DNA from 2 places in the Streptomyces sp. NPDC058051 genome. Region 1 is predicted to be linked to the other one. Evidence: riboswitches for the same ligand, from Rfam matches in the RefSeq annotation. Region 1 holds a riboswitch; the other holds the start of a gene.
The links. Region 1 has a riboswitch for cyclic di-AMP ahead of ACFVUT_RS33085 (LysM peptidoglycan-binding domain-containing protein). Riboswitches for the same ligand answer to the same signal wherever they lie in the genome.
Positions count from the first base shown of each region.

Region 2: linked by a shared signal. The riboswitch ahead of ACFVUT_RS27360 (M23 family metallopeptidase) and the one ahead of ACFVUT_RS33085 (LysM peptidoglycan-binding domain-containing protein) in region 1 are both predicted to bind cyclic di-AMP.

Region 1 is NZ_JBHVRW010000031.1:84,464-87,664, reverse strand. Features, by position in the region: gene ACFVUT_RS33090 (alpha-galactosidase) at 1-648, shown strand, start outside; cyclic di-AMP (ydaO/yuaA leader) riboswitch at 946-1,102, shown strand; partial or broken gene ACFVUT_RS33085 (LysM peptidoglycan-binding domain-containing protein) at 1,108-1,461, shown strand; gene ACFVUT_RS33080 (pentapeptide repeat-containing protein) at 1,350-1,604, opposite strand; gene ACFVUT_RS33075 (M23 family metallopeptidase) at 1,732-2,049, shown strand; gene ACFVUT_RS33070 (SGNH/GDSL hydrolase family protein) at 2,255-3,100, shown strand; gene ACFVUT_RS33065 (STM4011 family radical SAM protein) at 3,179-3,201, opposite strand, start outside.
Region 2 is NZ_JBHVRW010000020.1:107,270-110,470, reverse strand. Features, by position in the region: gene ACFVUT_RS27365 (GntR family transcriptional regulator) at 1-536, opposite strand, end outside; gene ACFVUT_RS27360 (M23 family metallopeptidase) at 814-1,638, opposite strand; cyclic di-AMP (ydaO/yuaA leader) riboswitch at 1,652-1,818, opposite strand; gene ACFVUT_RS27355 (M16 family metallopeptidase) at 2,209-3,201, opposite strand, start outside.

The DNA of each region.
Region 1 (3,201 bases):
ATCGACCGGCTCAGGGCCGCGCATCCCTCGGTCGCCTTCGAGTCCTGCTCGGGCGGTGGCGGACGGATCGATCTGGGGATTCTGTCCCGTACGGACCAGGTGTGGACGTCCGACAACACCGACCCGCTCGACCGGCTCGCCATCCAGGAGGGCTTCGGTCAGATCCATCCGGCCCGCGTGATGGCCGCCTGGGTCACCGACAGCCCGAACGAACAGCTCAACGGCAGGGCCAGCTCACTGCGGTTCCGATTCGTGAGTGCGATGGCCGGTGTGCTGGGGATCGGCGGGGATCTTACCGAGTGGAGCGAGGAGGGGCTCGCCGAGGCGCGGACCTGGGTGGATCTCTACAAGGAGATCCGGCCGGTGGTGCAGCACGGCGCGCTGTACCGGCTGCGGGCCCCGCGCGGCGGACTCAGTGCGGTCCAGTACGTACACGAGGACGTGACCGTGGTCCTGATGTGGCTGGAGGCGCAGAGGTACGGGGAACGGCCGCCGGCGCTGCGGCTGCGCGGACTCGATCCCGCGGCGACGTACACCTGTGTGGACACGGGGGAGGTGCATCACGGTGCGGTGCTGTTGCATCAGGGACTGCACACCGGCCTCCGGGGGGATCTCGACGCGAGGGTGCTGAGGCTCCGGCGCGGGTGAAGGGTGTGACATGTCCGTAATGGGTGCATTTATTTGAATACGCCCTAGTTGTACGGGAGATGGTCCCCCTGTCGTGAGCGGGATCATATCCGTGACGGTGTGTACTGGCGGGCCGGTTGGGTATTCCGTGCGCGGCGCGGAATTCCAAGATCCTTAATCCACGGAGTGTGACCGTAATTCCGTGCCGATCTCCGTGCGCGGAATGCCGGGAAGGGAGCGATGGCTTGTTCTCGCCGTCCCGACTCGCTTACGGTCGCCATCAATCCGGTCGGACCGCCTAATCCTGCCGCCGCCCGGAATTCGCACCCACCGATCGTGTGGCAGGAGCGGGGGAACCAGGTAGGCCGCCGTCCGGAGACGAATCCGGACGGCTAGGGGTGAAGCCGCGCACAGCGCGGCCGGGCATCTCCAGCCCGAACCCGACAGCTCACCTCGCAGGCGCCGGAGAGGAAGCACGTCATGCCCATATCGGGTAAGCACCGTCGTACGAAGACCAGCACCATCGCCCGCGGTGTCGCCGCCGCGAGCACAGGTGGCGCCGTCATCGCCCTGCCGCTGCTCGGTGCCACCGGTGCCCACGCCGCGGAGCAGGCCGCCCCGGCCGCCGCCTCGCAGTCGGCCTCCGTCGCGCACGCCACCCCGGCCAAGCCGGTCGCACAGAAGCAGGACGCCACCGTGACGTACACGGTGGTCTCCGGCGACTACCTGGCGAAGATCGCCGACGAGCACGGGGTCGAGGGCGGCTGGCAGAAGCTGTACCAGGACAACCGCGACGTCGTCGGCGAGAACCCCGGCCTGATCTTCCCGGGCCTGAAGCTGACGCTCGGCGCCAAGGCGTCGGACCAGTCCGCGTCCACAGGTGCCGCGTCGGCCGCGGAGAAGTCCGCCCCGGCGAAGTCGGCCCCCGCCGAGTCCGCCCCGGCGAAGTCGGCCCCGGCGAAGGAGTCGACGGCCACCGAGTCCAAGGCTTCCGCCCCGGCCGCCCAGAGCACCGGCTCGGGCTACAGCCACCCGGTTCCCGGCAACCACACCACCAATTACCGCGCCTCCGGCTCCAACTGGTCCAGCGGCAGCCACACCGGCATCGACTTCCCCGTCTTCACCGGAACCAGTGTGAAGGCCGTCACCTCCGGCACCGTCGTCACCGCGGGCTGGGGCGGCGCGTACGGCAACCAGGTCGTCATCAAGCACGCCGACGGCCGCTACTCGCAGTACGGCCACCTGTCCTCGGTCTCCGTCTCCGTGGGCCAGAGCGTGAGCAACGGTCAGCAGCTCGGCCTTTCCGGTGCCACCGGCAACGCCACCGGACCGCACCTGCACTTCGAGGTGCGTACGGGCCCGGCGTACGGCTCGGACATCGACCCGATCGCCTACCTGGCTTCGCACGGCATCTACGTCTGAGCCGAACGGACGGGCAACTGAGCCGGCGAGCGGTCTGGGCCGGAGAGTGATCTGAGCAACACGGAAAGGGGCGGTGCGCGGCGGCGCACCGCCCCTTCTACTTATTCCCCTTTTACTAAAAACTGACCAGGTGGTCTATCTCACCACCCGTCAACCCCATATTACGGTCGCGTAGGTCACATTCGTCGGTGCAGGATAAGCCTTTGTGGCAGACGATTCGAGAAAAAACCAACGTGGCGTCATCTACCGACAGAGCGTCATCGAGTCGTACGCGGCGATTGGCGACAGCTTCACCGAAGGAGTCGGTGATCCCGGCCCGGACGGAACATTCGTAGGCTGGGCGGACCGGTTCGCGGTACTTCTCGCGGACCAGCTCCCGGCCCCCGACGCCGGGGCGAGCACCGAAGGCTCCGCCCACGGGAACTTCAGGTACGCCAATCTCGCCGTACGCGGACGCCTCCTCGACCAGATCGTCGAGGAGCAGGTGCCGCGCGCCAAGGAGCTCGCACCCGACCTGGTGAGCTTCTGCGCGGGCGGCAACGACATCATCAGGCCCGGTACCGACCCCGACGACGTGGCCGAGCGTTTCGAGCGGGCGGTGGCCGAGCTGACCGAGTCGGTCGGCACCGTGATGGTCACCACCGGCTTCGACACCCGGGGCGTTCCCGTGCTGCGGCATCTGCGCGGAAAGATCGCCACCTACACCGCCCATGTGCGGTCCATCGCCGACCGCTACGACTGCCCGGTCCTCGACCTGTGGTCGCTGCGGTCCGTCCAGGACAGGCGCGCCTGGGACGACGACCGGCTCCACCTGTCGCCCGAGGGGCACACCAGGGTCGCGCTGCGCGCCGCCCAGGTCCTCGGCGTCGACGCGCCGGCCGACCCGGACCAGGAATGGCCCCCGCAGGCCCAGCGCGGCACCCTCGAAGTGCGGCGCGACGACATCCACTGGGCGCGCGAGTACCTGGTCCCGTGGATCGGCCGGCGGCTGCGCGGCGAGTCCTCCGGCGACCATGTCGAGGCGAAGCGGCCGGATCTCCTGCCGCTGTAGTGCCCGCACCGTGGCCGGCCCGCCGGACGGGATCCGGCGGCGCCGGCCCTCGTTCGCCGGACGGGCCGAGGCTTCAGCTCAGGCCCGTCCGGCGAGGGCCG
Region 2 (3,201 bases), on a different contig from region 1:
GCGTCCACGATGGCTCCGTGCTCGGCCCACGAATCCACCGGACGGGCCGGCTGCTCGACGGTGTACATCCAGGCGATCTTGTGCCGGAGCTGGGTGAGCAGCGCGATCAGGCTGGAACTGCCGGAGGCCTGCGCCAACGTCTCGTGGAACCAGCCGCCCAGCGAGCGCAGGTCCTCCCCCTCGCCCCGCCGCGCACGCTCCTGGCCGAGCCTGACCAGACCCCGCAGGACCTTGAGATGCGCCTCGGTGCGACGCTGAGCGGCGCGTGCGGCGCCCAGCGGCTCCAGCAGCATCCGCACCTCCAGGAGGTCGGCGGCCTCCTGCTCGGTGGGCTCGGCGACACAGGCGCCCGCATGTCTGCGCGTGACCACGAAGCCCTCGGACTCCAGGGTGCGCAGCGCTTCCCGCACCGGGACACGGGAGACCCCGTAACGACGCGCCAGCAACTCCTCGGTGAGTCGGCCGCCCCGTTCGAAGACACCGGAGACGATGTCGTCACGGATCGCCGTGCATACCGAATGCGCCGGAATGCGCATATCCGAACCTCCGCCTTAATCCCCGCGAAACGCGGCCGACCGACGCCTCTTCTGCGACTCTATTGCAAGGCGGCCGAATTTCCGATGCCGGGTGGAAATTCGTGAATATCTTTGGCCGCAGGACGGTTCCGGGCACAGGCACTGCGGGCGGGCGCGAAGGCCGAGCACGGAGACCCGGGCGCAGGCACTGCGGGCGGGCGCGGAGACCGGGGACGGCAAAGGCCCCGGCGAGCTGCTGCCGGGGCCTTTGGGGGGTGCTGCGTGCGGCGCGCGTCGGTCAGACGTTGACGCCGTGGGCGCGCAGGTACGCGACGGGATCCATGTCGGAGCCGTACGACGGGGTGGTGCGGGCCTCGAAGTGGAGGTGCGGTCCGGTGGAGTTGCCGGTCGAGCCGGAGAGGCCGATCCGCTGCCCCGCGCCGACGCTCTGGCCGACGGAGACGCCGATCGAGGAGAGGTGGCCGTACTGCGTGTACGTGCCGTCCGTCATCCGGAGCACGATGTTGTTGCCGTATGCACCGCCCCAGCCGGCCTCGACGACCGTACCGGCGCCGACGGCGACGACGGAGCTGCCGGACGCGGCGTGGAAGTCGATGCCCGAGTGACTGCCGGAGGACCAGAGCGAGCCGCTGGACTTGTACCCGGTGGTGACGTACGAACCGGCGACCGGGAGCTGGAAGGAACCCAGGCGGGTGCGCTCGGCGGACCGGGCGGCACGGACCTTCTCGGCCCGCGCCTCGGTCGCGCGCTGCGCCTCGGCCAAGGCGTCCGCCTTCTTCTTCGCTTCGGCCTTCTTCCTGGCCTCCGCCTTCTTCTCGGCCTCAGCCTTCCGCTGGGCCTCCGCCTTCGCCTTCGCCGCAGCATCGGCCTGGCGCTGCTGCGCGTCGGCCTGGGCGTCGATCTGCTCGGCGAGAGCACTCTCGATGGCGATGACCTGGCTCAGTCCGGTCTCGCCGGTGGAGGAGTCCGCGGCAACGGCCGGGGCGGCCATGCCGCCGATGACGCCGGTGGTGGCCAGCGTCGCGACGCCGACGATCTTCGCGCTGCCGCGCGTCAGCCGGCTGGGGGCACGATGCTTCCCGGTGGCACGGGTGAACGCCATGAAGTGGCTGATCCTTTCCTTCCTTCTCGCCTACCGGGTTAGCTGACGGGTTCGGAGCAGGAAGGTCTCCTACGGACGCCCCGGCCTCACCGAGGCTCAGACATCCGATTCACCCCAGGGACTGCGTGGGTCCCCGGCTCCCCAGGCTCGCGCCTGACGGGGACTCGGCGATGGCTGCCCGGTACGTCACGGATGTGGCATACGAGTGGCGGACAGCCCAGCCGACGCTAAGCGGGGGCACTTTCATTCACCAAACGGACAGGCCGTTTTGTAGCGCATCCCACAGGGCAGACAGGCAACCTCTCCACCAAAAGAGGACAAAAGAGAAGACCCCGGCGAGATCTGCCTCACAGGGGTCTTCCTTATGTGCTGACATATCGATACATAGCCGGTCGGCGAATCGGTCGGCCGACGGGTGCGGTCCGCGCCCGGCCTGCTCGCTGTCGTGTGTGACAGCCCACGGGTGGACTGCCACACACGACAACGCGGCCGGTCGGCCGAAGCCCGCCGCGGGGCCGGACACCGTCCTGCGCCGCGGCGGGTGCGACCGCGGCCGGGGCGGACCGACCGTCAGCCGGCGACCACCGACACCGCTCCGATGCCCAGCGCCCGGACCGGCTCCTCGATCCGCGCCGCATCTCCGACGAGGATCGTGACCAGCCGGTCGACCGGGAAGGCGTTGACCACCGCCGCGGTCGCCTCGACCGTGCCGGTCTCCGCGAGCCGGGTGTACAGCCGTGCTTGGTAGTCGTCCGGGAGATGCTGCTCGACCTGGTCGGCGAGGGTGCCCGCGACCGAGGCCGCCGTCTCGAACTTCAGCGGTGCGACACCCACGAGGTTCTGCACGGCCGTCTCACGCTCTCCGTCGGTCAGTCCCTCGGCCGCCAGGGTCCGCAGGACCGTCCACAGGTCCTTCAGCGCCGGTTCCGTGGACTCCGTGTCCACCGACCCGCTGATGGCGAGCATGGCCGCGCCGGTCGCCCCCGACGCGGAATCCGGGGCCGACGACCGCAGCACCTGGGCGAAGGCCCGTACGCCGTAGGTGTAGCCCTTCTCCTCGCGCAGCACGCGGTCCAGCCGGGAGGTCAGCGTGCCGCCCAGGCAGTACGTGCCCAGCACCTGGGCCGGCCACACGCTGTCGTGCCGGTCGGCGCCGATCCGGCCGATCAGCAGTTGCGTCTGCACCGCGCCCGGGCGGTCCACGATCACCACGCGACCGGAGTCGTCGGCGGTGATCGGCGGGGCGGGCCGGGGCTCCGCGGAGTCCCCCGACCAGTCGCCGAGGGTGTCGGCGAGCAGGGCGTCCAGGTCGATGCCGGTGAGATCGCCGACGACCACGGCGGTCGCCGTGGAGGGCCGGACATGGGCGTCGAAGAAGGCGCGCACGGCTGCCGAGTCGATCCGCTCCACCGTCTCCTCGGAGCCCAGGCGCGGGCGCGACATCCGGGCCTCGGCCGGAAAGAGCTCCTTGGAGAGCTGCTTGGCGGCGCGCCGGGCCGGGTTGGCCTGCTCGTGCGGGATCTCGTCGAGCCGGTTGCGTACCAGCCGTTCGACCTCGCTGTC